Bernardetia sp. MNP-M8: one gene and its partner. The protein of the gene in region 2 binds, or shares a complex with, the protein of the main gene of each other region. Links are inferred from orthologs where the notes say so. Each region holds a gene or a part of one and is shown on either strand. Other genes may lie near its edges.

Region 1 (17,124 bases), 2.2 Mb from region 2 along the record:
ATTAAAATTTGCTTTATTCTATCATAGAACAAAACCCTAAAAATCTAATTTTTAGGGTTTTGTGTTTTAGAAATTTAACCAAAAACGAATAAAACTGCTTGTTGAATTATTTTTTTGAGTAAAATCGTCGGTGAGATACCGACAATGGCGAGGTATTTATGGTTTTTTTTGCTGTTGTTGGTGTCTCACCAACGACCTCTACATTCTCAGATAACCATAAATATTATTTTACAAACTAACTAAAAACCCTCAAAATCCGATTTCTATAATCAAATTTTGAGGGTTTTTTATTGACTTTTTACTTTACAAATTCCCAAGCAAAATTAGTTCCTTTGTGTTCGACAACAATTTTGTTTACAGCACCAGATGAATAATCGACTGTTCCTTCATATTTATTTTCTTCTTTCTGATTGAGCAAAACGGAATTAACTTTTAGTCCATTTGTTATATGTTTCTCAATGCGATAACGGAGTGTTGTTGCAAGGGAAGTAGAAGTATTTTCAGGATACCAACCACGAATTATATCCACAAAAGCAACCAAGTTTTCATTTTTTTCAGTTTTAACAGTAAGTTGAACAAAATTATTCACTATTTGTGCGCTTTCAACTTGTAGTTTTGTTTCCAAATCATTCTCTAAAAAGCGTTGAGCGAGTAGTTTTTTATTTGTTTCATTCACGTCAGGAAATTGTATTCCTGCTTGTTGTGTGTATGTAATAGTTACTTCATTTCCATTTTCAAGAAGCATTTTTCCTTCGTAATTATTCTGTTCTGCTTTTTCAAAACTTAACTTTTCTATTGTTTTAACGCCATATTTTTTTCTCATTACATATTGAAAGTAGCTTGAAACTGCTGCTTTATCTTGCTTTGGAAACACACCTGTTTGTGGATCAAGAGTTAAAGGAAGTTCGCTTCCATTGTCAGTCGTAACAATGACATCAAATCCATTTCCTACAGTAGGAATAAGTTTTACTTTTTCAGTAGGAATCCCCATTGATCGGATTAGATAACGCTTCGTACTAGATTCTAAAATTTCTTTCCAAACAGGTTTTAAAAGACCTATTTTATCTTTTCCAACTCGCACAAAAATAGTTGCTGTTGGCATTGCAGCATCTTCAAAAGTAGTTTTGGCTAGATAAACCCACTCATCATCAGTAATAGAAGGTGTTTTTTCTAAATGAATAGTTTGTTTTATATCTCCCCAATGCTTTTTTTCTAGTTGTAAGTCAGTTATTTTCTGTTTGAATGCTTTTTCAATTTCAGACTCTAAAAATACTCTTATCTGCTCTTCATCTGATGGTGTTTTATCTTTTGGAATAAATTTTTGAACTGAACTTCCTTTAGTCAAAACAAGTGTATCTCCTTTAAAATCAAATTGATAACTATCAGCAATTCCATAAGCCATTACTTTTAATGTATTTTCATTAATTTCATAGTCTCTTTCAGTAATGTTATCAAAAGTTATTTTTTCATCTGTAACTTGAAGTGTACTTTTGTAATCTGAACGCACCCATTCGCCCTCTAATTTAGAAGAACTAGAACAGCTACTCAAAAAAACGAGCCCTACAAAACTTCCTGTATAAAATAGTTTTGATAGAAAATAAGGATATGTATGTTTAAATTTCATGATAGATTTTATTTTGAATAAACTATTTTTTTATTTTGAATAAACTATTTTTTTATTTTACATACGAAGTGTATGTTACAAGGCTGCAAAAGTAAGAAATTTTTGACTTTTTAGACAGATTAGTCATTTTGAAATGCTGTAAAAAAGTTTTTTTAGAGATTCTTTCTTTATTTTTTCAGTATTTTTTAGCTTTTTTATAAGAATTAATAACTCTAGTCGCTAAAACTTGTTAAGTCTTACTAATTAAACGCTTCATTTTTAATAAATTTGTAGTTACGTTTTGCAAATCTGATTGTGTAGCCTATCAATTAGATTTTAATACACGCCAAATTACTTTTTGATTTTCTAAAAATTACATGAAATACCTACCTTATTTTCTTATTGCGCTAGGCGTAATTCTTATTGACCAAGCTCTCAAATTATATATTCATTCTACACTTTCTCTAGGTGAAGACATTCTGATTTTTGGCGACTGGTTCAAACTTCATTATACACTCAACCCTGGAATGGCATTTGGTATTACGTTGGGTTCTGATTATGGAAAACTTATTCTGACTGTATTTAGAATTTTTGCAGGAATAGGAATTGCTTATGTGATGGCTCGTGCTGCATTGCGTGATGCTCCAAAAGGCTTTGTTTTTAGTATGGCTCTTATTTTAGGAGGAGCATTTGGAAATATTGTAGATTCTACTTTTTATGGTGTTTTTATAGAAGGAAATGCTGTTGCTATGTACGGAAATGAACCAAGTTTTTATCCTTGGTTTCATGGGCAAGTAATCGATATGTTTTATTTTGATATTGCTTCAGGTTATTTTCCTGATAATTTGCCTTTTGTTGGTGGCGACCATTACTCATTTTTTCCAATTTTTAATATCGCTGATGCAGCTATTTTTATAGGAGTTTGTATTATCTTGATTTGGCAAAAACGTTTCTTTCCAAAAGAAGAAGTGGTTGAAATAGAAGTGGAAAAATCTTTAGAAGATGAAATTAGAACAGACAACTCAAGTAATACAGAAAATACAGAAGAAGATAAAATATCTGATACATCTGATGAAGATACAACTATCTTTGTAGCAGGAGAAAATGATTTAAAAGAAGATAAAATAAATGAAGACTTTAAAAAAGAGAATTAGTCTTTAAATCAAAGAAAAAACTGTTTTGAATATAATTTATTTGAACAAAAAAATCCTGTAAAATCGTTTACGTTTTACAGGATTTTTGATTTTTACTTAATTATTTGGTGATGTTACAAACTGCCACCATGCCCTTGTTAGTATTTTAGCGAAGCGACACAAACAATCAAATAATTATTTCTTTGCTCGTTTTAGTTCGTCTTCTTTGATGGTAAGTGAATACAAATCTTTTCCATCTTTGTCTTTATAAGTAATTGTCAGGATACGTTCTTTACGTTTTCCATCAATTTCAATGACTGCGTAATTGTGTTTTCCTACAATAAATGACTCTTTAATGGCTGTCGGATTTTCGTCTTCTTTTGGTGTGGCAGAACCTGCTGTAATGGAAGAAGAAGTAATATCATACAAAGGATAATCATTTTCACGTTCCATTTTAGTAATTACACTATGATGACGGTCACCTGTCAGGAAAATTACACCTTCAATATTTTGTTTTTGAATGGCATCCAATACTTTCTGACGTTCTTCTTTGTAGGTTGCATAGTTTTCAAAGATTGCACTTTCATTTAAAACCTGTCCACCAGCTACCACAAATTTAAAAGGAGCTTTACTAGAAACTAAAGACTCAATAAGCCACTGCACCTGTTTTTCGCCAAAATAACTTTTATTTTCAGCTTCATAATCTTGTGCTTGTCTGAAAGTACGATTATCTAACATAAAAAACTGTGCATCTCCCCACGTAAAAGTGCTTACTACATTATTTGCCCCTTCTATAATACTTGTATTTTGGCTGTGCCAAAAAAGTTGAAAGGCTTCTGTAGTAATATCTTTATTGGCAAATGTATAGTCAGAATCATTAGGGCCAAAATCGTGGTCATCCCAAGTAGCATAATTATGAATACCTGCTAAAAGAGGTTGCATTTCTGGAAGCGAACGAGTATGTGTATAACGGTGCATAATTCCCGAACGACTGCCCCAGTCTGGGTCACGTAAATAAGTATTATCTCCACCCCAAACCATAAAATCAACATTTTCTTTATAAAGAGAAGTGAAAATTTCATACTCACTTCCATATCCTTTTCCAGGACGGTCAGCTTCAGGTTCGTTTACATACACACAAGAGCCAAAAGCAAATTTAATTTTTGGTGGGTCAGTTCGGTATTGCCAAAGTAGTTGAGTTTGGCATTTCAAATCATACTCAAAAGGAACTTCTTTATCATTTATGAATACTTTATATTCATATTTTGTAGAATGCTCAAGATTTCTCAAAACTGGTTTTGCAACAAAAGCTGTTAGAGAGTTCGTTTGGATAGGTTCTGTAAATTGGAAGGGTGCATCTGAAATAGCTTTTTCTGTTGCTAGATTTAATTTTGGACGATAAGCAATATGTACTTTTGCAGCTTTTTTGGTTTGTACCCAAAGACCAATTTCACTCATTTCAGAATACCCAACCATAGGACCTGACTGTACAAATTCAGTTTTTAAAGCACTTTTAACCTCTTCTTGAGCAAAAGAGGATGTAGAAAAGATAATTGCAAATACGATTGACAAATAAGTTAAAGAAAACAGCTTTCTATGAGATATGTTTTGACAAAAGTTCATTAGATAAGGGATTTGTTATAACAGATAATTATTTTCTGTAAAAATACGCATCTTTTTAAAAAAGAATGATTAATTTCTTATTAATGATAGTTGGTTTCTTACTCTTCATTGGTAACAGCTACTATTTTTTGAATGATTTTGTCAAGTAATTCGACTTCATGTTGTAAGTAACTTAAATAAAGTAATTTGTTTTCTTGATTACTTTCCATTTTCATCAAATTCATTAATCCCAAAATAGTTGCAACAGGTCTTCTAACTTCGTGAGACTGTTGCCAAGCTATTTCTTTCAAACGCTCATTTTGCTTTTGTATTCTAATCTCTTTTCGCTTTTGATCCGTAATATCTGTTACAGCAAGCACAAATGTTTCTATTTGATTATCTTCATTCTGTATGGGAGATATTTTTGTTAAGTATACTTGCTCTTTATAATCTACTTCATACGAAACGGTAAGACCTCGCCAAATTTTGGGAATAGCTTCTTGTAATTTACGATATAACTGAGGAAGAAGCATTTCACTTGCATGTTTGCCAAAAAAGTTCCTTGGATTAATATCATACATCTTATAGCCTTGTCCTCCTGTATATAGAACAATCATATTTTTATCTATTAATGAAATAGAACCATCAGGAAAATTTTGTGCAAGAATATCTAAATCATGTTGTAGTTTTTTGGCTTGAGAAGTTATATTTTTATATTTTGTTATGTCTTCTAAATTATGAGAAATTCCAATAATATCGGTATTTTTATCATAGACAGGAAGTAATCTAAACTGCCACCAATTTTCTCCTTCATGTTTCTCCACTTCAATAGTTTCTCCAGCTAATACTCTTTCATAATATTGCTTAAATTCGTCTTGAAATACTGGTAATATAAAATCTAGCAAAAAATCTCCTTTTTTTGGTTCTTTTCCAAAAACGATTTTACATATATTTTTTGTAACTTGATTTGTATGAATAATTCTTAAATCTTTACCAATAAAACTTTTTGAATAATTACTACTCTCATAAAGAGAATCAAGCATGTTGAGGGTATATTCTTGTACTTGGATAGCCTCTGTTGCTGCTAAATGAGTTTTAAGTTGCTCAATAACTAAATCGGCAAGAGATTGGAGAATTTCTTTTTCTTTAGTAGTAAGTACACGAGGTGTTTTATCCAAAATACAAATTGTACCTAAATTATACTTTCCTTCAACTTTTAAAGGAACAGCAGCATAAAAGCGCAACCCAAACTCTCCACGCACCAAAGAGTGATTTAAGGTAGCTGGATTTTTGATGGCATTTTGTATTTCATAAAATTCATCTGAAAAAATAGCTGAGCTACAGAGTCCTTTTTCTTTTGGAATTTCTTGTATATCTAATCCTTCAATTGATTTAAACCAAATTCTATCTTTATCGACTAAAGAAATAATAGAAATAGGAACATTAAATAGTTGAACGGCAAGTTTAGTAATTCTGTCAAATGCACTATCAGCAGGAGTATCTAATATTTGATATTTATTCAGAATATTCAAACGTTCTTGTTCCGATGTTTTATCGAACATACGAATAATTTTAGAGAACGTAATTACGTAAGTATTGAGATTCAACAAACAAAATCAATTTTTTGTTTTCCTTTATTTAGCTGATTATAATTTTTTTGTAAAAGACATTTTATTGAAAATACTTATAATTGCTTTACAGGGACATTTAATAGCGTCTTTTTTTAAGAAAAATAACTAGGTTATTAGAGAAAATTCACTTGAATTGATACTTCTTTCAAAATTGCAAATTCCCTTTCAGATTCGTAACTTTGTATGTTATTATAAATCAATAGATTCTGCCATTTTGTCGGTCTTAGTTTATCATTTACCCTTTTTTATTCATTTTAAATAAAAAATGAGTAAAATTTGGACAAAAAAACGCCTTTGCTTAATTTTTGACTTAGATAGAAAAGCATCTGCAAAACAGCAAAACACAAAAGAGCTATTTAACAGCAGCTATATTAATAAGCAATCAATACGAACTATATAAAATATTATGTTTAACTCAATTACAAATGTGGTCGCAAAAGTATTCGGTACAAAATCGGAACGAGATCGCAAAAAACTCATTCCTTACGTAGAACAAGTAAACCAAGAATACAAACAACTTCATGGATTGACAGACGATCAGTTAAGAGCTAAAACTCGTGATGTAAGAGCAGAAATAAATGAACACGTATCAAAAATAGATATAGAAATTGCAGAATTTAAAAAGCAAATTGCAGATGACCCAGAAATGGACATCAATGCAAAAGAAAAAATATTTGTACAAATAGATAAATTAGAAAAAGATAGAAATGTTAAGTTAGATGAAGTATTAGATAAAGTTTTGCCAACTGTTTTTGCTATCGTAAAGGATACAGCTAGACGTTTTACAGAAAATAAGAAAATTACGGTAAAAGCAACTGACCACGACCGTAGAATTATACAAAAAAGACAACAAGAAGGACGTTATAATAACGAAATTGAAATTACAGGAGAAGGAGATAATGCAACCGTTACATGGCACAACAAATGGACAGCCATGGGGCAAGAAATTGAGTGGAATATGGTTCATTACGATGTCCAAATTATGGGTGGTGTGGTGCTTTATGAAGGCAGAATTTCGGAAATGGCAACTGGAGAAGGTAAAACATTAGTGGCTACTCTTCCAGCTTTCTTGCGTGCTTTGTCAGGAAAAGGAGTTCATGTAATTACAGTAAATGATTATCTTGCAAAACGAGATTCTGAATGGGTTGCACCTATTTTTGAGTTTCATGAAATGATGGTTGATTGTATCGACAAACATCAGCCAAACACTGAAGCAAGAAGAAGAGCTTACGCAGCAGATATCACTTATGGTACAAATAACGAATTTGGTTTTGATTATTTGCGTGATAATATGGCTCGTGAAACTGAAGAACTTGTTCAACGTGGACATTACTTTGCCATGATTGATGAGGTAGACTCTGTGTTGATTGATGATGCTCGTACGCCTCTTATTATTTCTGGTCCTGTTCAAGATGCAGGAACACAAGAATATGATATTTTCAAACCTCGTATTGAGAAATTAGTTGGACTTCAACGTAAGTTAGCTCAAGATTTCTTGCAAGATGCTAAACAAAAAATAAAAGCAGGAAATGAGAAAGAAGGTGGCTTATCGCTTTTTAGAGCCTTTAGAGGTCTTCCTGAATATAAACCTTTGATTAAGTTTTTGAGTGAATCAGGAATGAAAGCGTTACTTCAAAAAACGGAAAACGAATATTTAGCAGATAATGCTCGTCGTATGCCTGAAGCTGATGAACCTTTATATTTCTTTGTGGAGAAAAAACAAAATAAGGTTCAGCTTACAGAAAAAGGAACTCAAGCCATTACAAGAGATGGAGAAGACCCTCGTTTCTTTATTCTTCCTGATGTTGCTACAAAAATTGCTCGTATAGACAATGATAAAGACCTCACAGATAAAGAAAAGCTAGAAACCAAAGAGAGATTACTTACTGATTACTCTATCAAAACATCACGTATTCATACTGTAACACAACTTTTGAAAGCATATACACTTTTTGAAAAAGATGTGGATTATGTAGTGATGGAAGATAAAGTAAAAATTGTAGATGAAAAAACAGGGCGTATTATGGATGGTCGTCGTTATTCTGACGGTCTGCATCAAGCCTTAGAAGCAAAAGAAAGTGTAGAAATTGAAGATGCAACACAAACCTACGCAACGGTTACACTTCAAAATTATTTCCGTATGTACTACCGTCTTTCTGGTATGACAGGTACAGCCGAAACAGAGGCAACAGAGTTTTGGGAAATCTATAAACTTGATGTTGTGATTGTTCCTACCAACCGTCCTATCCAAAGAGATGACAGACAGGATAAAATTTTCCGTTCAGTTCGTGAAAAATATAATGCTGTAGCTGATGAAATTCAGCATTCTGTACAACAAGGAAGACCTGTTCTTGTAGGTACAACTTCAGTAGAAAATTCGGAAATTTTGAGTAGAATGCTTCAAATGCGTAAGATTCCACATGAAGTTCTGAATGCAAAACAACACCAAAAAGAATCTGAAATTGTTGCAAAAGCAGGTATTTCAGGAAATGTTACGATTGCAACTAACATGGCAGGACGTGGAACGGATATTAAACTTTCTCCAGAGTCTAAAAAAGCAGGTGGACTAGCTATTATTGGAACAGAGCGTCATGATTCTCGTCGTGTTGATAGACAGTTACGTGGTCGTGCTGGTCGTCAGGGTGATGTTGGTATCTCGCAGTTTTTTGTTTCTTTGGAAGATCCATTGATGCGTATGTTTGGTTCTGACAGAATTGCCAAAATTATGGATAGATTGGGATTAGAAGAAGGTGAAGTAATTCAGCATTCTATGATTACCAAATCTATTGAAAATGCACAGCGTAAAGTAGAAGAAAATCACTTTGGCTCTCGTAAAAACCTTCTTGAGTATGATGATGTAATGAATCAACAAAGAGAAGTTATTTACAAACGTCGTCGTAATGCTCTTTTTGGTGAGCGTTTGGAATTAGATATTATGCTTATTTTTGCAAAAGTATCAGATCAATTAGTACAGATTTATAAAGGAGATTTTGAATCATTCCATTTAGAAGTATTTTCTCTTTTAGGAATCCAGACAGAAATTACAAAATCTGAATTCCAATCTCTAAATGATCAAACTCTTTCTCAACGTCTTTATGAAGAAGCCTATAATGCGTATCGTCAGAAAAATAAAGATATTGCAGCAAAGGTAGTTCCTACTTTAGAAAACATATTTGCAGAACGTGGAGGAAATGCAAGAGATATAATTATTCCTATTACTGACCAACGTAGAATGGTTCAGATGCCTGTCAATATTGAGGAAACAATTGAGAAAAAAGGTGCAAATCTTGTTGCTACTTTAGAACAAACAATGGTACTTTCTATCATTGATAATCTTTGGAAAGAACATTTGAGAAACATGGATGATTTGAGACAGCAAGTACAAATGGCTCGTTTCGAACAAAAAGATCCATTGGTTATCTATAAAATGGAAGCCTTCCAATTATTTAGGTCACTTTTAGATGAAATCAACCAAGAAATTACGTCTTTCCTTTCTCGTGCAAAACTTCATGAACCTGATCCAGAAGAATTACAAGCTCTTCAAAATGCTCAACGTCGTCAGTTAGAAATGCAGATGCGTAGAGAACAAGAAGCGAAACAACAGATGGCTGTAAATCGTGCAGAAGAAGTTGATACAACAAGCGACAATCAAAGAGCCCACGGAACGCAGCAAAATATAGCTCCTACTGCTCCAAGAACAGTTTCACAAGAACCTGGAAGAAACGATGTTGTTACAGTTCGTTATAAAAATGGACAAGTAAAACAAGGTAAATATAAAAGTGTAATGAGTGATGTACGCAATGGAGAATGCGTAATAATTTAATGTAGAATACGCTTTAGCGTATTTTGTATTTATACTCTAACATTTACATTTTAAATATAAAAAAGCAACTTCAATAAATGGAGTTGCTTTTTTAGTAACTAATTTATCTTTTAATTCTATGAAAAAACTAATTCTAATTGACCCAAATCCTGTTCTTTGTAACGAATGGAAAAAATCATTCGAAAGTTATGAAGAAGTAGAAATTATAAATGGATATTTTGAAGTGTTAGAAGAATTTGATTGTATGGTTAGTGCTGCCAATTCGTTTGGTCTAATGGATGGAGGAGTAGATTATGCTATAATAAAATATTTTGGACAAGATTTAGAAAAACGAGTTCAGCAAAGAATCATAAAAGAATATAGAGGCGAACAACCTGTTGGAACATCAATGATTGTGGAAACTAATCACAATAAACATCCATTTATTGCTCATACACCTACAATGAGAGTTCCACTAACTATTTCTAGAACTGATAATGTTTATAAAGCCATGTTTGCACTACTTTTGAGTGTTCATCAGCATAACAACAATAAAGAAAATAACATTAAAATAAATACAATAGCTTGTTGTGGATTAGGAACAGCCACAGGAAAAGTTCCAGAAGAAGAAGCTGCTAGACAAATGCAACTTGCTTACAAAAACTTTAAAAATCCTCCTTCAAGAATAGACTGGAATTATGCTTCCGAGCGTCAGAAAGAAATTATTTTTGGAGGGAATTTGTTTTGAAAATTTACCTATAAATAGCTGATTGAGTATGAATATTTTAAAAAAACTACGCACTTTAGAAAATCTACTATTATTGTTATTCACAATAATTTTAATTTTAGCTTCCACATATATTTTACCAGTAATTGGTATAATGCTTGGCTATGCAAACTCTGGAATAGTCTATCTTTTTACTTCGCTTTTAGGAGTAGGGTTAAGTATTGGCATTATATTCACCTTTGATTTGTGTGTTCTCTTTTTTTTGGTTTCTCTGAAGTATGTTACAAAATTCAAACTCATAAATTATTTCATTCTAATCTATATAAGTTTTTTGTTGAGTAATCTTCCTATCCTTCTGAAGCTTTCTGAGCAGCAGTATGGGAGCTTAGTCTTTTGTCTTAAAATTATTATCCTATCTATCTCTTATACAACAATCATTTATACAGAAAAATCATCTTAATATTATGAGCAAAAAACAATAAAGAGCAAAATATCTTTATTAAATTAAATTATGGAAAAGCACGAATATATCTTACACAAATTAAATGAAGTTCAGAAAGCCTCAAATAAGAAGGGTACTAGCATAAGGGGTTATCGTCGGATAGCAAAATTTATGATTATACTTAATCATTATATAGAGAAAGAAAGCTGCAAAACTTGTTCGGATATACAAGATGAACTACACAGTAAAATAGCACCAATTTACAGTAGTCCCACTTCAAATTGGCATTGGTCTAATTTTGCTGCTATATTTAATATTTATCATGATAACGCTTCACATTTAATAAAAGGACATAACTTTTATCGGAAAAAGAGATACATATATTGGGTATCTCTTGCCCTTATTCCAGTTGATATAATAATGATAATACTGTTTTTTATGAGTTATGCACCTCCAGTATTTCTAGTTTCATTACTTTTTTATTATACTGCTTCATACATCGAAAGCAAGTACATAAAGATATTTAATAGAAAGTGTTTTGAATAAATGATTTATTTATAGAAATAGTCAAACAAAAAAGCCTAGTCATCTAAAAAAAATAAATAGACTTTCATTTTAACTATGAAAACTATTTATCACTATTTAGGTAACTTAAATTTCCCAATATGATTTACCAAATCTCCTCCCAAATATAAATAACCATTATGTTCTTCAACAGAACTTGCTTCTGAGACTTTTTCGCCCGTTGTATCATAAAACACACTCAGAATTTTGCCTTCTTCACTTATATTCATCACAATTCCAAAAGGCTCTTGTTTGGGTTGAAGCCATAAAGGAACACCATAAAGCATTTTTTTCTTTCCTGTATAAGGATGCAAATTATCTAAAAGCTCATTTCGTTTGGTTGTAAATCCTAACCAAAACGAACCATCTTTTCGTCTTGCAATTCCGTTAGGAAATCCTATCAAATTATCTATAAAAATATCTATTGTTCCTTGTTTTTCTCCTTTCAACCAATAACGGACTATTCTGTATTTGGCTAAATCAGCCATCAATACAAAATCATTATCTTTTGAAAGAGCTACTCCATTTCCAAAAAAAGCTCCATCTATTAATGTTTGGACTGTTTTAGTTTTAGGATTGTAGGAATATAATCCTCCATCAGGTTGCATTTCTAATATGATCTTACGAACATTACGAGGCGAAAAATGTGTTTTAGAAGAGGTATTGGAAAAATAAATAATTCCGTCATCAGCAATATCTACATCATTGGGAATCAAAAAAGGCTCTCCTTTTTCATTTTTAGAAGCCAAAACAGTTATTTTACCTTCTTTATCGACACTAATTAAACCTCTTTCTATATCACAAGCTATCAAATTTTCATTTTTATCAAAGTGCAAGCCCGTAATCCAAGAATTTGTTTTACAAAAAATGGCTACTTTTCCAGTAGTATCTATTTTTAGAATTGCACCATCAGAAAAGTCTGTTTTTTTGCGATGTACGCCACAATATAAATTCCCTTCTTTATCAACTGCAATATCTTCTGAGCCATACCAACCGTCTAAATCTATCCATTGAGTAGATTGTAAAATTTCATTTTTGGCAAGTTTTCCTTCAAAATCAGGAACTTTGGCAGGTTTCCAAGCATTGGGGTTTAGAGAACAGGCTTGAAAAATAAAATTGACTAAAAAGAGTAATAATAGTACAACAGGGAGGCTAAAAATAATTTTTTTCTTGTTCATAATACAAATGATTTAAAGTTGAATGAAGTAAATAATAGAATTACAAACTTCTCTCTTTAAATTTTCATTTGCATTGACATTTGTTAAGTAATGAGAAACTGACCCCTAATTCGGCTTAACGATTCGGCTTCAATTCCTAAATAGCTGGCTAATTGTTTTTGAGGAACACGTTGAATAATTTTTTGATGATAGGTATTTATAAACTCCAAATATCTTTCTTTAGCTGTTTGGGTTTGAAAATTATAGGTTCTGTTTTTTATACACAAATAATTTTGTTCTGCTAACATGCGTCCAATTTTTTCAAATTTAGGATTTTGCTCATATAAATCAATCAGTTTTTTATATGAAATAGCATATACCTCTGTGGCTTCAATGGTTTCCAAATATTCAGTAGAAGGTTTTTGAGTAATTAGACTTTCAAATGTGGAAATGAATTGTCCATCACAAGCAAAATAAGTAGATATTTCTTTTCCTTTATTTAAGTGAAAAACACGCAGAAGCCCACTTCTAATAAAGTAAATATATTTTGAAACTTGTCCTGATTGAACAAGTAATTGTTTTGTGTCAAACTTTTGATTTTGAATGATAGCCTGTAATAGATTCCATTCTGATTCATTTATTTTGAAGTATTGATTTAAGTAGGTACGAAGCTCTTCCATATTATTATGTTTATTGAGATTTTGAATACAATAGGTTTGATAGTTATTCGAATTTAGAAAAAAAAGTAGCCTTAACACAAACAAAGCCTATCCATTTCTAAAAATGAATAGGCTTTTAAATTTTATAGAAAATCAATTATTCTTAATCCTCTTTTCGTTCTGCAATAACGGTAGATTTTGCGCTTGGACTAATCTTTTCAGAAAGTTGGTCAGCCATCAAATACATTGCAGGCACAACTACAAGTGTAAGGAAAGTTGCGAATACCAAACCGAAGATAACAGCCCACGCCATTGGTCCCCAAAAAGTTGCATTATCGCCTCCCATATAAAAATCAGGATTAAAATTCGCATAGAGTTTTGCAAAATCTATGTTCATACCTGTTGCTAATGGAATAAGTCCCAAAACAGTTGTAATTGCTGTCAGAAGTACAGGGCGAAGACGAGTATAACCTGCTTTAATGATACATTCCAAAAATTCAGCAGCAGGCAAATGTTCTTCTTCATCAAGTCCTAGTTCTTCTTTTCGTTTTGCACGAACTTGGTCGGTATAATCAATCAGTACAATCGCATTATTTACAACAACACCAGCCAATGAAATAATACCGATTCCTGTCATGATGATAATGAAATCCATTTGGAAAATTACCAAACCTAACATTACACCTGTCATACTAAAGAGTACAGAACCCATAATAATAAATGGCTTGATGATAGAGTTGAACTGAGAAACCAAGATAAGCGAAATAGCAGAAACGGCAATTAGCATCGCTTTTGCCAAAAATGCCATTGATTTGGCTTGCTCTTCTTGCTCTCCTGTAAGTTTAATGCTATACCCTTCTGGTAATTTATGACTTTTGATAAGCAATTTGATTTGTGCTACAATTTCATTTGCATTATATCCTTCCACAACTCCAGAACTTACAGCTACCATACGGTCAAGGTCTTTACGACGAACCGAGCCATACGACGAACTATAATCAATCTTAGCAATCGCAGAAATTGGAATTTGATGATATGTACCACGATTATCTCTAAACGTAATTACCTGATTCATCAGAGCTGAAATATTATAACGGTATTTGTCTTGTAAGCGAAGTTGAATAGGAAAATCATCATCACCATCTTTGTATTTCGAAATTTCTTTTCCAAAAATAGCTGTTCTGAGTGTCATAGCTACTTGGCTTGTAGAAAGTCCGAACAAACGAGCTTTTTCTCTATCAATAGTAAGAATAAGTTCAGGTTTTCCAGTTTCAGCTTCAACAACAAGATTGTCAAGTCCTTGGATGCCTGCATCTTCAATCATTTGTTTTACTTTTTCGGCTTCTTTTACCAAAACATCATATTCTACTCCCGAAATTTCGATATTTACAGGTTTTCCAACTGGAGGACCCTCACGGTTTTTGTCCGTTTTGATTTTTACCCCTGGAATTGTTTTCATTTCAGTAGAAAGTTCCTTCATAATATCCGAAGTACTAATTCCTTTTCTGTATTGGAATTCATAAAAAGCAACTGCAATACGTGCTTTATGAGGTGTTGCACCACTTCTACCAAAGTTATCTTGAGGGTCACCCGATTCTTCACCTACATTTACACCAATTGATTTAATTATTTCATCATAAGGAGCAAGAACTTTATAGGCTTTCTTTTCAATTGTTTCAGCAAACTCATTTGTTGTTTTGATGTCTGTTCCCAAAGGAGCTTCTACATACATATAAACAAAAAGAGGGTCACTACTAGGAAATAGACTTGTTTGAAGCCCTACATTTCCTACCAAAACAAAACTGAAGACTAATAAAAGAAACATTCCTATAGTAAGAAGATAAGGACGAGAACCTTTCAAAAGATAACGCAATATTTTCATATACCAATCTTCCAAACGAGTCAATAGTTTGTTTTGAAACCAGTTTGAAGCAGGTGTGAGCAAATAAATATTTAAGAAAATAATTATTCCAAACGTACTCAGTAGATTAGGAATAGTGTAAGAAAGTCTAAACCCTTCTGTTTTGATAGTAAATGCAGCAGCACCTGTGTCAGCAGAAAAAGAACCTGTATAGGCTACCACATATCCAATAGCAGCCAAAACCATCGTGATAATTCCTACAATCAGCCATGTCTTGACTCCTTTTTTGCTCACTCCTTCTACTTTCATAAAGTAAGCCGAGAAAACAGGGTTAATAACTAATCCTACAAAAAGAGAAGAAGATAAAACAACAATAAGTGTAATTGGCATGTATTTCAAAAACTCTCCCATAATTCCACCCCAAAAAGCAAGAGGAACAAAGGCTGCTAATGTTGTAGCTGTAGAGCTAATGATTGGCCAAGCTACTTCACTCACACCCATAACAGCAGCTTTTTTAGCAGAATAACCTTCTTCCATAAATCTGAAAGTATTCTCAATTACTACAATGGCATTATCTACAAGCATTCCGAGAGCCAAAATAAGCGCAAACAAAACAACAATATTGATACTAATTCCTACTAGATTCAGAATCATAAAGGAAATAAGCATTGATAGTGGAATGGCAACACCTACTAAAAGCGCATTGCGAAGTCCCATAAAAAAAAGTAATACCACAACTACCAAAATAACACCTGAAATAATGTTGTTTTGAAGGTTGGCAATCTGCATTTCCATATTTTCAGACTGGTCGTTTACAATCGTAACATCTAATGTAGATGGAAAATGAGAACCTTGTGCTTTTTTCAAAATTTCTTTGATTTCATAAGCAGCATCAATTAAGTTTTCGCCACTACGCTTTTTTACTTTTAAAGAAATTACTGGAAGACTTCCTTTTTCTTCAAAATTATTTCCTGTTGCAAGACGAGCATAACTAGAGCGTTCAACATACGAATCTTTTACTTCTGCAACTTCCTTCAAATAAATAGGTTCATTATTCTCAGATTTTACAATAATTCCATTCAGCTGACTTACATCTTTAAACTCACCAACTACACGAAGAGAACGACGATAACCTTCCGTCAGAACATCGCCACCCGAAGCCGTTAGGTTTTCAGAAATAATAGCATTTTCTATATCTTGAAAAGACACTTTACGAGCAGCCATTTTATAAATATCTGCATTGATTTGAACTTCTCTATCTCTATCACCTGTAATTACAGCTTCTGAAACTTGAGAGAGTTCTTCTAATTCGTCTTGTAAGTATTCTGCGTATTCTTTGAGCTTTGCTTGTTCGAAATCTCCTGAGAGATTGATTTCCATAATCGGAATTTCAGAAAAATCTACTTCCAAAACATTTGGATCTTGGTCTAAATCTTTAGGCAAATCCTTTTTAGCTTTATCAACAGCATCTTTTACATCAAGAACGGCATCCGAAACTTCTACATCTTCATTAAATTCAATAATGACAGCCGAAGCATCTTGAACCGAAGTAGAAGAAATTTTCTTTACTCCTTTTAGAGATTTTAATTCTTTTTCTATCGGACGAGTAATAAGGTTTTCTATATCAATAGGAGAGTTACCTGGATAAACTGTCTGGACGTAAACCGTCGGCATAACAATTTCTGGAAACTGCTCTTTGGGCATAACAATGTATGAGAAAATCCCTGCTACTACAAAAAGGATAGTGATAATAAATACACTTGTAGAGTTTTTGAGAGAGAACTTCGACAAGCCAAAAATTTCGAATTTTGGGTCTTGCTGAGGTTCTGTTTTTTTATTTAAGTCTGGTTTTGTTTCGCTCATTGTTTTTGGTTGTTAATGAGTTTGAATTTTATTTGATTAACCGTCGTTGAGACTCAAATGAAGCCGTCAACGAGGTTACA
Region 2 (14,538 bases):
AGGTATTGTAAAAGATACTTTCAAAAACTTTAAGCATTTGCGAGAAACTAAACATACACACAATGCTCTTGACGATGCGAAAGGTAATGCTGAAGCCCTACTAAAAATCAAAAAAGAGTATGGATTAAAAATTAAGTTTTAAAAAATAGCAATTCTTATCGAATTTATTACAATCGATTGACTTTATAGAATTGCTATTTTACTTATAAACAGAGCATTTGGCTTGAAATATGTTAGTTTTTTATAAAAAATGGAACTTATTTTATTCAATCATACTGTCTAAAATAAATTTAAGCTAAGAGGAAACAGTTATTCAATACTATTGATTATGTTATGTTTGTTTCTACCATTTTATAAAAAGAATATCCTATCATTTCTAATCCACTACTATTTTGAAAAGAAATTTATTTATACTACTGTTTACAAGTCTTTTTTTATGTTTTTGGAGTTGTGTATCTGTTACACCTGTTGCTGCTCAGAGTCTTGACCCAGAAAAACCAAATATAGAACTACTCTCTAAAGAGCAAATTCAAGAATGGAACTCAAAACCTATTCAGGAATGGAATACGTTTTTTGGTTCAGAAGCCGAAACATGGAATCCATTTCAAATGAAGTTTTATGAAGATATATCTGTAAAGGCTCTTTCAGATGAAGAAAAAGAAGAATTAATGAATTATCAAGACGAAGACTGGGAGAAAAGATTTGGGGGAGCAATGGATACATGGAAAATACATCAGCTCCTTTTTTATTCTGCTATTCTAAATTTAGCTGTAAATTAGAAAAAATTATACAAAACAAAAACTCATATTTTTAATAATATGAGTTTTTTTATGAAACGCATAACTTTAGTTATGGGATAGATTAGAGTGTATTTTCCACCTTTCAGATTCTCTTTTCCCACGATGAAAATCGTGGGTTTTGTTATATGTAAATTCTGCCCAATTACTTATATACTTCTAATAATAATCAATCTATTCTAATACGACCTTTCTATTCACCACTTTGTCTGACATAACTATTTGAACATAATAAACACCTTTTGTAAGTCTTCGAACATCAAAAACAAAACGTTTCTTGGTAATCTGTTCTTTTGGGCTTGTCATCAGTTCTTGCCCCAAACTATTATAAATACGAATCATTACCTCATCACTTGTTTGTAATTCTATATATGCATTGAGATAGTCAGAAGCAGGGTTAGGATACACTAACACTTGATAATTAGTTTTAGAACCTCCTCCAGTAATTACAGGTTTGTCTACTACGACTAAATTACGACTTAATGAATCTATACAACCTAAGGTATCTCTAGTAATCAAAATAACTTGATACTCTCCTTGCTGTTTATAGATAGTTTGGGTATTTTGAGTCATAGCAATTTCTCCATTTCCAAAATTCCAATACCACCACACCGAACTATTACTTTTGTCTTTTAAAAATAAAGTATCTTGTTCAAAAAGATTAAGTGTATCAGTTACACTCATTTCAAAATCAGAAGAAGGGCGACTAAAGTCGATATGTACTTTTACAGGAACACTTTCTAAGGCAGAGTCCAAATTGGTAACCCAAATATCTTTTGGTTGGCTTATGAAACCGACATTATATATTCTTCCTGTGTGTACAGGGCGAGAGCTTGTAGGCAAGTCATAAAAGTTAAATAAAGTACCTCCTTGTGGTACAATAGTAGTTGAGTCAAACCTACATACAAATAAATCATTCACAATTGGTTGAGGAGAACGTCTAAAGACGAGCAAACTTTTGGAAGCTGTTCCTTGACATCCTGCTGCTGTTTTAACAGTTAATGTGACCATATAATCACCTTGTGCATGATATGTATGTATTGGATTTCGTTCTGTTGAAGTTGTTCCATCTCCAAACTCCCATAACCAAGATACAGCAGTTGCAGTATTATCTGTAAATCTAACATCTGTATTTTCATTTAGATAAAGTTCTCTTAAAAAATCAAAACTTGGTGCAATGTTAACTACTTGCAAATAGGTTTGTATAGGATCACTCTCAATCAAAGAATCAGCTCCTGTAACGTATAAGATAGGTGGAAAAATAGCATTTGGAGGAAATGAAATCTCTCGTCCTTGTGAAATAGGCAAAGAGTCTAAATTAGAATAAAAATTGAATATTGTCCCTCCATTTGGTCTTATTGTGAGGCTATTTCCTCTACACACCTTTATAGTAGAAGCAATAGAAGGAGTTAGAGATTTTTTTCCAACATGGAATGTCTTTTCTACAACCTTAGTACAACCAAACTGATTCCTAATTGTCATTTTAACAGTATAACTTCCTTGTGCAGCATACATATGACTTACAATTGTTCCCGTTTTGTTAAGCGAACCATCCCCAAAATCCCAAGTTATATTTTGGATAAAAAAGTCACTTGTAGAGCTACTCTGAAATAATACATTATCATATAGAAGTGTATCTTGTCTAGGATTTGCTGTAAAATCAGCATCTAACTTTACCCACTGAATTTTTACTAAAACTTTATTACTTTCCAATGCAGAATCTACATTACTGATATACAAGCTATCAATAGATTTTGGAGGAACAATATAACTTCTTCCTCTTGCTAAAAGTCTATTTTCAGAATCATAAAACTTGAAATTAGTTCCAGTTGCAGAAGGACGTATTTCGATGGGTGTATTATCACAAGATTGTTGTGAATTAGTAAAGACAATAGGGTCAGGCGACTTTCGGACAGCCTGTACTTGCTTTACTATGGTACTCGTACAACCTGCAATATCTGTTATTGTTAAACTGACTGAATATGCTCCTTGTCTAGAGTAAGTGGTAGAAGGATTTTGTGAATTAGAGGTCAATCCATTTCCAAAATCCCACATCCAAGAAACGGCATTCTGACTTGCATCAGTAAAATTAATAGCATTAATTTCATCCAAATTAACCTGAGAAGGAGAACTAAAATTAGCCACAGCAGTACGTGCGCTAAAACGAAGTAATGTATAATCTCCTTCCAAAACTGAATCGGTATTGGTTACGTAAAAAGTACGTCCTAAATCAGCAGGTGTAAGTGTAAAAGAAGTACCTGATTGAATAGGTATTTGTGTGTTAGCTATATCATAAAGTCTGAAGTTTGTTCCTCCTTGTGGTGTAATTGTATAAGAAGTATTTTCACAAAGTGTATTGTTTACTACTGGAGTTGGTGAAATAGATGACAATGTATTAGTTGCCAAAACAGCAGCATCATGTGCATTTCTAAGTGCAGCTAAAGTAGGAGCAAGCATTACAACAAAAGTAACTTTACGAGTTTCATTTATTCCAAAATTTTCTAAAACTGTTCCTACAATATGAGCTACATCTCCTCCTCCACTAGTAGTAAATCCAGCACGTTTTCTTGCCACTCCTGTCGAAATACTTTGATATTTCTCAGTAGAAGTAAAACCGTCATTTACATTAATATTATTTCCACCTACATTTTCAAAATCTAATGCAAAATAGGTTTTATTCGAACTAATTGCTTTTATACCTGCATATCCACTAGTACCCATTCCGAATACATAACCAAATTGACGGTTAGTATCCCAATCTGCAAAATTGCGTGTATAATCTCCCAAATTCCAATCATAATACAAACCTACATTCATAGAGTCCATTACAGCTCCACTTACATTTGTAAACTCATATTCTAAAATAATATATTGATGATGAGGAGTATTGGTGCGTCCTTTTACAGTATGTTTTACACTTACTCCAACAGGAGGGATAATTGTACCTAATGTATCAGCAAATTTTGAAGTAGCTTTTGTAAAAAATGGTGTTTTTTCTGTTATTCTAGGAATATCAATCATTTTAAAATCATCATCTTTAACAATGCCTCCTATATTTGTCAAAACATTATCTGAAACATTTGTAGAAGATTTACCTATAATTAATCCTCCTTCTTGCAAAGTTTGAGAATTATTTGATGTAATTCCTTTTCCCAAACTATTATAAATATCATAAAAACCTGCACGCCCATTTCCTGTAAGTGTAAAATTTATAGTATTAAATGGAATAGCTAAATAAGGAGCATTAACAGGAATACTAAAATATTGATAATCTGAATAGTTTGTATCTGAAAAACCTAAACGAAACTTTACATTCAAATCCAAGGGTGCATTCTGACTAACCACAAAACGAAAAGGAACAGCAGCATTATTTTTCTGTTGCATAGTTGCCATCATGTCTGTGTTAAATACACTATCTAAAATTTCTATATAAGGAGAAGACGTAGAAATAATAACTTTTCCATTTTGAGTAATTGGATTCAAATAATTAATAAAATCAGCTTCTAATGTAATTGTATCTCCAGAAAAAGCCGTTTGTCCATTTCTACCAAAATAAGAAGTATTGTTCATCCTTATAGATTTTGCACTACTTTGTTCATTCAAAGCCCTAAAAGCATTTACTCTGCCTTTACCAAGTTTTTCAAAATAGGGTACATTTGCAGGTAAATGATATTTGTTATCAGATGTTACACGAACAATCTCGCCTGCTTGGTCTGCTGATAAATGAGGAAATGCTGAACGTACTAAAGCAGCAATACCAGCTACAAATGGGGAAGCGTATGATGAACCCCAAGCATAACTATAACTACCATTTGCAGTGGTAGTAAGAACTCTAGCTCCTGGTGCCATTACGTCTACATAATTGCTAAAAGTTGCACCTGAAAATTTATTATCACCTGCGTCAGAGTGTGCTACCGAAAGTACATGATTATAAGATGAAGGATAAAAATCTAATTCTTGTGCTGTATTTCCTGCTGCAGCTACTACCAAAGCATCTTTAACAAGTGTTACATAATCAATGACATCTTGTTCCCACTGAAAACCTAAATTAGGACGACCAATAGAAACATTGATAACTTTACAACCATTTTCAGCTGCATACAAAATCCCATCATACATATTTACAATTTGATAGGAAGGAGAAAGGACTGCCACAGGCAGAATACGACAATTAAAACTTGTTCCTGCTATACCTAAACCATCATCTGTAGTAGCAGCAGCCATACCAGCAACCCCCGTTCCATGTCCTTGAAAATCATGTGAGGCAGGTGACATAAACCCAAAACTATATCCTAAACTATCATCTACAAATCCATTATTATCATCATCTATTCCAGCTTGTCCATATTTTTCAGCATAATTAACTTTAATTTGATTTTTTAAATCTCGGTGTATATAATGTACTCCTGTATCTACAATTCCAATAACTGTATTACTATCTCCTTTATGTAATCCCCAAGCTGCATACAACTGACTTACATCTAGTTGCCATTGTGCTGCCATAGAAGGGTCATTAGGAATATAAGGTGGTGCTAAAATGTAGTTAGGATAGATAGGTTCTGCATATTCTACAAAATCTTGATTTTGATAATAATGAATTGCTTCTTGAAGAGATGAAGAAGACGAAATTTCCACTTCATACCAATCTTGCAGACGAATAGCATTAGCTTGAATTGCTTTGATAGAAGGATTTTTGGAATTTTGAATTGGAACTTTAAATCGTCTTTCTAGTTTTTGAGTTTTGAATTGAGAATCAACCTGTTGTAGCTTATTACTACTATTCGGCTTTATTTTAATCATTAATTTATTACCCAAGGGTTTAATACTATCAAAATTATCAGGAAGATATTGAGCAATACTAATTATTGGCAATAGAAAAAACACTATACAAATGATAGTGGTAAATAATAAAAAAATAGTATTTCTGACTTGTGGTAAATTTATACGCATACCAAAAAATAATTAATATAAAAATTTTTAAAACTAAAAAAGCACTTATAATGAAGATTTACATCACTCTCTATAAAATAAAACATAAATTTCAAAATCTAACTTGTCTAAATAAGGGTTACTAACTAAGTATTAACGTATAGATAGATCTTTAGTTACAAAAATAAAAAAATACATCCGTTTTAAAAACAGTATAACTTACTGATAATCAATAAACAAACTAAAAAAAGACCAATTATCAAAATAGATAATTGGTCTTTTAATTAAAATTTAATCTAGTTAGGTTTTAGATTTAATTTTAGAGTGTACTTTAGAATTTCAAAGTGTTATTATCTAACAAGTTTGAACTCTACACGACGATTAATAGCCATGTTAGCTTGATTAGCTCTTCCATCTACTTCATTAGGAACAGTAGGTCTTGCTTCACCATATCCTTCAGACTCTAAACGATCAGTAGGAATTCCTTTAGAAACTAAGTAATCCAAAGCAGATTTTGCACGATTTTGAGAAAGACGTTGATTGTACGAGTCACCACCACGGTAATCTGTGTGTGCTTCTATACGGATATTCATTTTAGGATAATCTTTCAAGAATTGATATACTTTATCCAATTCACCTGTTGCTTCAGCATTCAAATCCCAACGAGCTGTTGCAAAGTTGATGTTATCAAACTTAATTTTAGTAGCATCAAGTAAATAAAGAATTTTATTTACTTTATCACCAAACTGAGCTTGAGTAAGGTCTAAAGTATCTACTTCTTCCATATAATTTCCTGTTGCTTCAGCAGTCAATGTATAAACCTGACCTGGCTCAAGACGAGCTTCGTATTTACCAGTTCCTGTTTTTTCAACATCACCAATACTAGTATCATCAGCAGCTTTCACTGTAAGTTTTGCATCAACAGGTTGCTCATCAATAGCATCAAGAAGAGTTACAGTAACCTCAACACCTTTAGGTACTAAACGTACTCTTTGGTAAAGATTAGTAATTTCGTCAGCATTAGTGAAATCCCACGTGAATGTATATGGTAGGTAACTACTGTGATCAACAGTCACTTTATATACATTTCCTTCTGTAATTACAGTAGAGAATTTACCAGTTTCTTCGTCATTGTAACGGTCATATCCTAAAGAAGGACGAGTTTGATTTTCAAACTTCATGATGGTATAAACAGGCTCTCCTGTTACAGAATCTTCCACATTACCACGAGCCATCATTACTCTACGAGGAGCAAAACCTGGAGGAACTAATGTCCAAAAAATTTCACGAGAAGCATTCATGTCAGCATCAAAATACATAACTGTATGTGCTCCATCATCTGGTGCCATACTTACATAACCTTCAGCAGAAAGATGATTAGCAAAATCAGCAGCCATTGGCTCACCCCAAGATTCACCTTCCATGCGTGACATAAACAAATCAAAATCTTTAGCATCAGCACGGATACCTTTTGTATGACCTTGCATTTTAGCACCTTCTCTCATAGAAGTATAAAACATTGTTTCACCATCAGGCATAATACGAAATGCTTTGCTACAATCTTCATTCATAGCTCCTACTACTTCTGTACCAGCAGACCATACATCATCAGCCGAACGACTAGAAACCATTGCAGTATAACACCACACTTTTTCTTTTTTAGATTTTTTAGCTTCAGTTCCTTCAGTAGAACCTGCTTCATCAGTATCATTTTCTGCACCTTCAGCACGTTGCATATAATAAAGACGATTTCCATCTGCAGAAACAGTTGGGAAACCTTGGTAATCAGCTGTGTTTACGTCACCTAAGTTTGTAGGTTCACCAAATTCGCCGTCCATACTCTCACGAGTAGCTACATACAAATCCATTCCTCCTTTAGTATCTTCCATGTTAGAAGAAAAGAAAAGGCTCATTCCATCATAGCTTAAAAATGGACCAGCAATTACAGTGCTATCGCCAGCTTTAGAGTTGATTGATTCCAATGCAGTTGGTTTTGTCCATTTGCCATTGTCGTCACGAGTAGTCATATAAAGACCATAGCCTTTCCATCCTTTTCCACGGTTAGACTGGAAAATGAGTGTTTTGCCATCACGACTGATAGCAGGAGAAACTTCGTCAGTGAGAAGTTGATTTACGGCAGGTGGTAAACGAAAACGTTGTGGGTCATGCCATTGTTCGTAGATGCTTGTAGCACCATCTTTTGCTTTGTCGTCGCTTTCGGCTGTCGTATTAGCATCTTGTGCTTTAGCGAATGTACCAGCCAAAAGAAACATGAGCAATAAGCTCAGGTTACGGATTCCTTTTTTCATAATCAGGGTATTAGATTGAGATTAGCGATTAGGTTAAGTTGTTACAAAGAAAATAAATACTATAAAAGACACCAACTTTATATTGAAATAAGTTGAGATAATTCAACATAAACTCCAATAAAATAGATTTTTATTCTAAAATTCTACTAAATTTATTAAAAAGTAATCTAAAAACAAGTTGAAACTAAAATTAAAAATCGCTAGAATTTATTTTAAGATTCAGTTTACTCTATTTCAATTTACCTTTTCAATTGCACTATTTTAGTTAGTTTGATTTCTACTTTTGGTCTTGATATGTATTTAAAAATCTAGTGTACTCTGTAAAAATATAACGCAAAAATACGTAAAAACAAATACAGAATCGCTTTTTAATTAGATACTTATCAAAGAAATAAGCCAAAATCAAGATAAAATTAAATCTTTATTGAATTTTTTAGTATATAAACACTTTGAAAAATTTGTTTAAAATAATAGGGTTTGTTAGAAAGAAATTATTTAAAATAACATTGTTATATATATTATTTCATTTATTTACTAGCAATTAATTATTATAATCTTCTTAGAATACTTGATAATTATTCTAATTGAATTTGTACAATATAACGTCTAATTTTTCTTCCTATGAAAACACAAAGATAGTTGTTCGCAAATTTAAACCAAAAAAACATAATTTAATAAAAAATAGTGGCTTTTTATCTAAAAAAATCATCTTTTTTAAAAAAAATTGATGGATGTTTTATTTCAAAAAACTTAAATGAAATAAAATATGATATTTTATCTTTTAAAACACATTTTGGGCTTAGGTATAACAAGCTCTTATAAATCTTGAATTTTCTTGTAAATCTTTAAAAACTCTATAGTTTTCTAAACCAAAACTCACAAAAAGGTCTTTTGTTTCATTTGCTAGATATTGATTTATTTCAACATAAAGCAAGCCATCTTTATTATTTACATTGTATACAAAAAATTTAACTAATGCCTCATAAAAAACAAGTGGTTTTTTGTCTTCTACAAAGAGAGCCAAATGTGGTTCAAAATTAAGTACATTACTACTCATCTCTCTCTTTTCAGAATCCCTAATGTAAGGAGGATTACTGACTAAATGATTTATTTTTTTTAATTGAGGATACTTCAAAAATACTTCACTGAAATCTTCTTGAAGAAAATCTAATTCTATAAACTCTATATTAGTTATATTATTCTTTTTCGCATTTTGACGAGCTATATCTAAGGCATCTTTTGAAATATCAACAGCTATAAAATGTAAGTGAGGTAAGTTTTTAGCAAGCGAAATACTAATACAGCCACTTCCTGTTCCCACTTCTAAGAAAGTGTGCTTGTTTTTCTCTGCTATTTGTAGTTTTTTATCTGCAAAATCTTTTAAAATTTGATGAACAAGTTCTTCAGTTTCAGGTCTTGGAATCAAAACGGCAGGACTAACTTCAAACTCTAATCCATAGAAATGAGCCTTACTCGTAATATACTGTAAAGGCTCATTATTTTTCAATCGTTCTATACTTTGATTTAATAAATCAATTTCTTTTTGATTTAATAAGTGAGTAGAAAAATCAATTCTATTTATTGATAAAGTGTCTTCTATCAAAAAACGTAAAGTTGATTGACTTTCTCGCTCATCTACTTGAGTAGAAATTAACAAGGGGGTATTTTTTCTTATATACTCCGAAATAAGCATTTGTTAGATTTTATGAGAGTAACTAAATAGAATTAACTATGAAAAATCTTGATAGCTTGTTCGATATATTTAAAGGTTGTCAAAACTTCTGGTTTTCCATCTACCACAGCTACAGTATGCTCAAAGTGTGCAGAAGGCTTTCCATCTCTAGTCATAATAGTCCACCCATCAGAGGCTTGTACAACAGCTTTTGAACCCATATTAATCATTGGTTCAATAGCTATTACTAATCCATTTCTTATTTTATCTCCTTTTTTAGGTTTTCCAAAATTTGGTACTTCGGGTCCTTCGTGCAGACTTCTTCCCACTCCATGTCCAACTAATTCTCTTACCACTGAATATCCTTTTCCTTCTGAATGTTTTTGAATAGCATTACTTATATCTCCTATTCTATTTCCATAGACTAACTGTTCAATTCCTAAATACAAAGCTTCTTTAGTTGCTTTCAATAAGTTTTTCACTTCTAGGCTTACTTCTCCAATTTCATAGGTATAAGCACTATCTGCGTGAAAACCATTAAGTAAAACACCACAGTCAATTGAAACAATATCTCCATTTTTTAGAGGACGATTATTAGGCAATCCATGAACTACTTGGTCATTTACAGAAGTAAGTAAAGAACTAGGACATCCATAAAGTCCTAAAAAGCTAGGAACTGCTCCATTATCTTTTATAAATTCAAAGGCTATTTTATCAAGTTCAAGTGTAGTAATACCAGGCATAACACGTTTGGCTACTTCTGCATGTGTGCGTCCTAGTAAATCTGCACTTGCACGCATTTTTTCTAAATCTTGAGCTGTCTTGTATATTGGTTTTCCCATTTTTCAGTTGAGTTTTCTTATCAAATTATCAAGTATAGATAGCAATAAGAATAAAAGAAATAAGATGATTCAGTTTAGTAAAACTTGAATCAATGATAATAAGTTAGGGTTAATTTGAATTCTATATCATAAAAACAAACAAAGCACCAAGACGATTCTTGATGCTTTGTATTTATAATATCTCACAAAATCGTATTATATTAATAAAAAAAATAACACTTTTGTTTGGATTTATATGTAATTCATTGGTTGAGCTTGACGACCTTTTACATTTCCTGTATTCATTAGTCCGTCATATTCTTTATTCAATAAATAACTCTCAATTTGTTGAAGGGTATCCAAAACTACACCTACCATAATAAGTAGAGAAGTTCCACCATAGAATTGAGCAAATTGATCTCCTACTGTAGCTGCTGCTGCAATAGCAGGAAGAACAGCTATAATAGCAATAAAGATTGCACCTGGAAGAGTAATTCTATCCAAAATTTTACCTAAGTAATTTTTAGTTTCTTCACCTGGTGTAACACCTGGTACAAATCCACCACTATCTTTTAAGTTATCTGAAATTTGCTGAACATTGATAGTCATTGCTGTATAGAAAAACGTAAATGCAATAATCAGGACAGCAAAAAGAATATTATATTCTAATGAAGTAAAATCAGAGAATACGCTTGCAATATAATCAGCATTTGGTGTATCTTCTCCTTGGAAAGCTCCTGCTACCAAAGGTGGCAAAAACATAAGAGCTTGAGCAAAGATAATTGGCATTACACCTGCTGCATTTACTTTAAGAGGTAATGCAGAACGTTTTTTCTGAGTAAGCATTTGTTTTTGAGAACGACCTGCTACTTGCTTTACATATTGAAGAGGTACATAACGCACAGCTTGTACGATAAGAACTACTCCCATTACCACTAGGTAAAGAGCTAATATTTCTAAAACAAAGATAAATATTCCTCCCATTCCTTTCAAAGTAGCTTCTGCTACTATGGCAGTAGGAAAACGTGAAATAATTCCTATCATGATTAGAAGTGAAATACCATTACCAATTCCTTTGTCCGTAATTTTTTCTCCCAACCACATACAGAAAACAGTTCCTGATGTAAGAATGACAATAGAAGAAATTAAGAAAAATGTCTGGTCAATAATAATTGCATCTATAGGAACAGTTCCTTTTAGATAAGCAAAACCTTGTCCGATAGTAATAAGTATAGTAAGTGCACGAGTGATTTGAGTGAGCTTTTTACGTCCCGACTCTCCTTCTTTCTGCATTTTTTGGAATGTTGGAACAGCCACAGTCAGAAGTTGAATGATAATTGATGCAGATATATAAGGCATAATACCTAAAGCAAAAATAGAGGCACGCTCAAAAGCTCCTCCAAGAATACCATTAAGCATTCCTAAAACACCTGTACTTTTTTCAAGTTTGCTAGGGTCAATACCTGGCAAAACAATAAAAGAACCTAAACGAAAGACCATTAATAATCCCAAAGTAAGGAAGATGCGATCTTTGAGTTCTTTTACAGAAAAGATATTTTTTATAGTTTCAAAAAACTTCTTCATAATTCTTTTTCTAGTTTACTAAATTTTATAGGCTCTCAGAAATAATTCTAAACAAGCACTAATAAACATAGTAATTAGTATAAATTGTATTTTAATCCGTAATCTAATAAACAAATGTAAGCAAAATAAGCCAATTACGAACTACATTTGGTAAATCATAATCGGCTTTTCTATCTTGTTTATTATAGAGTAGTAACTTTTCCACCTGCTTTTTCAATACTTTCTTTTGCAGAAGCTGAAAATTTGTGTGCAGTAACTTCAATAGCCATAGTCAGTTCTCCACGATTCAATACTTTGATTAAATCGCCTTTTCCTGCTAAACCATTTGCAGCTAATAATTCTACATCGATAACATTAGTATTTTTCTTTGTAGCAAGTTCTTGGAGAGTGTCCAAGTTAATTGGTTTGTAAGCTACACGACCTGGATTTTTGAATCCAAATTTAGGAACACGACGTTGAAGTGGCATCTGTCCACCTTCAAAACCTAGTTTTTGACTATAACCAGAGCGAGATTGTGCTCCATTGTGTCCACGTGTAGAAGTACCACCACGTCCAGAACCTTGTCCACGACCTACTCTTTTTCTAGACTTTACAGCCCCTTTTGCAGGTCTTAATTGGTGAAGTTTCATCAGTTAGATTAGTTTTTATTTACTCAAAACTCGCTGTTTCCTAATCTATTAATACCAAAACTTAAATAAGTTTTGTTTTGTATTTCTATAATTCTATAGGCTAAACGCTTTGAGCAAAGTATAATGAATTAAAAGACAAAATCCTTATAAAGGAACAAAACGTATGTCTGCCTATTCAATAAGGAATTTGCTAAGTGAGTTGCAAAGGTAGGAAAAAAAAACTTTTTCCAATCATTTTGTCTATAACTTTTAAAATTATAACAACAATGAATTTTGTCCTTATGCTTCCTCTACTTTTACTAAATGTGATACTGCCTTTACCATACCGACGATATTAGGAGTATTTTCCTGTTCTACGGTTTGGTGCATTTTGCGAAGCCCTAAAGCATGCAAAGTTAGGCGTTGTTTTTTTGGGCGTTTGATTGAGCTACGCACCTGAGTAATACGAATTTTCGCCATTTTACTAAATAGTTTTTGGTAATTAAATAAAACAGAATCTTCTAAAAATTGAATTGTCTGACACCTTTAAGGTGTCTTGACAATTACCATTTATCTTTTCTGCATATTCTACTTACCCATTAAAAACTTTGGTAAGATTAACACCACGCTGCTCAGCAACTGATTTTGCATCACGCATACGCAATAATGCATCAAAAGTAGCACGAACTACGTTTCCTGGGTTATTTGAGCCTTGAGATTTAGCAAGTACATTTTCGATACCGATTGCTTCCAATACGGCTCTCGCTCCACCACCAGCAATAACTCCTGTACCTGGTGTTGCAGGCTTAAGCATTACTTTAGCTGCACCAAATTTCCCAATAATTGGGTGAGGTATAGTTTGTCTGATGATAGGTACTTTTACTAAGTTTTTCTTAGCGTCTTCTATACCTTTTTGAATAGCATCTGTTACTTCATTAGCTTTGCCAAGTCCATAACCTGCTACACCGTTGCCATCGCCAACTACAACTAATGCTGCAAAGCTGAAACGACGACCACCTTTTACTACTTTCGCTACACGGTTGATAGTAACTACTTTTTCTTTTAGTTCTATTTCACTCGCTTTCACGGTATTTACGTTTGCTGCCATAATTTATTAGGTTGCAAAGGGTTTAGAATTGAAGTCCACCTTCTCGTGCGCCTTCTGCTACTGCTTTGATATTTCCATGATACAAGAAACCACCACGATCAAAAACTGCTTTATCGATGCCTTTTTCTTTAGCACGTTCAGCGAGTTTTGCGCCTACTTGTTTCGATAATTCTTGATTGATGTGTTTCTCAGCGTCAATATCTTTGAGAGAAGCACTCACAAGGGTATGCCCATTTACATCATCGATGAGCTGGGTATAAATATATTTATTACTGCGAAATACAGAAAGACGTGGTCTTTCGGCTGTTCCGACTAATTTTTTACGAATACTACGTCTAATACGTGTTCGACGCTGACTCTTACGTGCGGTAGTTGCCATGATACTAGTTTATTATAAAATTTCTCAAAATAAGGAACACGAAGTTATCGTATCAAAATTAAATTCTTAGTCAAGATAATTGTCTGCTCCATTTTAAAAGAGCCCGACAATTTATATAAATAAGTAAATAATTTGTCAATGATTATTTACCTGCGCTCTTACCAGCCTTACGACGAACCTGTTCGCCTACAAAGCGTACACCTTTACCTTTATACGGCTCTACTTTACGAAGAGAACGAATTTTGGCAGTAATGTGTCCGAGTAATTCTTTGTCGCTAGATTCTAAGGTAACTTTTGGGTTCTGACCTTTAAGCATTTCAGCACTTACAGC

Evidence for each region.
Region 1: the proteins of secY (region 2) and secA are in contact, whole or in part, in a crystal structure (PDB 3DIN), measured with the Thermotoga maritima proteins. The link is inferred for Bernardetia sp. MNP-M8 from one-to-one orthologs. Residues at the interface, in WP_004081795.1 of Thermotoga maritima: Glu108, Gly109, Glu110, Glu111, Ala236, Glu237, Arg238, Arg239, Ile240, Thr241, Ile242, Gln243, Tyr244, Ala245, Arg246, Arg247, Val248, Thr249, Gly250, Arg251, Arg252, Val253, Tyr254, Gly256, Ala257, Ser258, Thr259, Tyr260, Leu261, Pro262; in WP_004082002.1 of Thermotoga maritima: Glu261, Ala262, Arg263, Lys300, Ala301, Arg302, Thr303, Ile304, Ile305, Leu323, Tyr324, Asp325, Pro326, Val329, Ser330, Tyr333, Ile336, Lys340, Phe345, Val349, Glu363, Phe364, Tyr374, Ser375, Gly376, Gly377, Glu393, Ile395, Thr482, Ser483.

Annotation. Positions count from the first base shown.
Region 1 is NZ_CP147012.1:3,670,579-3,687,702, forward strand. The notes cover bases 6,030-9,992. They hold secA (preprotein translocase subunit SecA), read left to right. Parts: upstream 6,030-6,375; coding sequence 6,376-9,792; downstream 9,793-9,992. Other genes in these bases: V9L04_RS14910 (macro domain-containing protein), read left to right, coding at 9,911-9,992. Also shown: tRNA (N6-isopentenyl adenosine(37)-C2)-methylthiotransferase MiaB, read left to right, coding at 1-5; V9L04_RS14885 (hypothetical protein), read right to left, coding at 299-1,624; V9L04_RS14890 (lipoprotein signal peptidase), read left to right, coding at 1,981-2,757; V9L04_RS14895 (alkaline phosphatase D family protein), read right to left, coding at 2,932-4,308; V9L04_RS14900 (PAS domain-containing protein), read right to left, coding at 4,458-5,900; more of V9L04_RS14910, read left to right, coding at 9,993-10,519; V9L04_RS14915 (SMP-30/gluconolactonase/LRE family protein), read right to left, coding at 11,579-12,682; V9L04_RS14920 (Crp/Fnr family transcriptional regulator), read right to left, coding at 12,766-13,341; V9L04_RS14925 (efflux RND transporter permease subunit), read right to left, coding at 13,484-17,044. UniProt on the Escherichia coli protein: Required for protein export, interacts with the SecYEG preprotein conducting channel.
Region 2 is NZ_CP147012.1:1,421,163-1,435,700, forward strand. The notes cover bases 9,947-12,747. They hold secY (preprotein translocase subunit SecY), read right to left. Parts: upstream 12,113-12,747; coding sequence 10,781-12,112; downstream 9,947-10,780. Other genes in these bases: map (type I methionyl aminopeptidase), read right to left, coding at 9,947-10,549; rplO (50S ribosomal protein L15), read right to left, coding at 12,295-12,741. Also shown: V9L04_RS05880 (3'-5' exoribonuclease), read left to right, coding at 1-142; V9L04_RS05885 (hypothetical protein), read left to right, coding at 393-779; V9L04_RS05890 (PKD domain-containing protein), read right to left, coding at 972-5,747; V9L04_RS05895 (OmpA family protein), read right to left, coding at 6,077-8,035; prmC (peptide chain release factor N(5)-glutamine methyltransferase), read right to left, coding at 8,835-9,692; more of map, read right to left, coding at 9,761-9,946; rpmD (50S ribosomal protein L30), read right to left, coding at 13,021-13,200; rpsE (30S ribosomal protein S5), read right to left, coding at 13,313-13,828; rplR (50S ribosomal protein L18), read right to left, coding at 13,851-14,207; rplF (50S ribosomal protein L6), read right to left, coding at 14,350-14,538. UniProt on the Escherichia coli protein: The central subunit of the protein translocation channel SecYEG. Consists of two halves formed by TMs 1-5 and 6-10.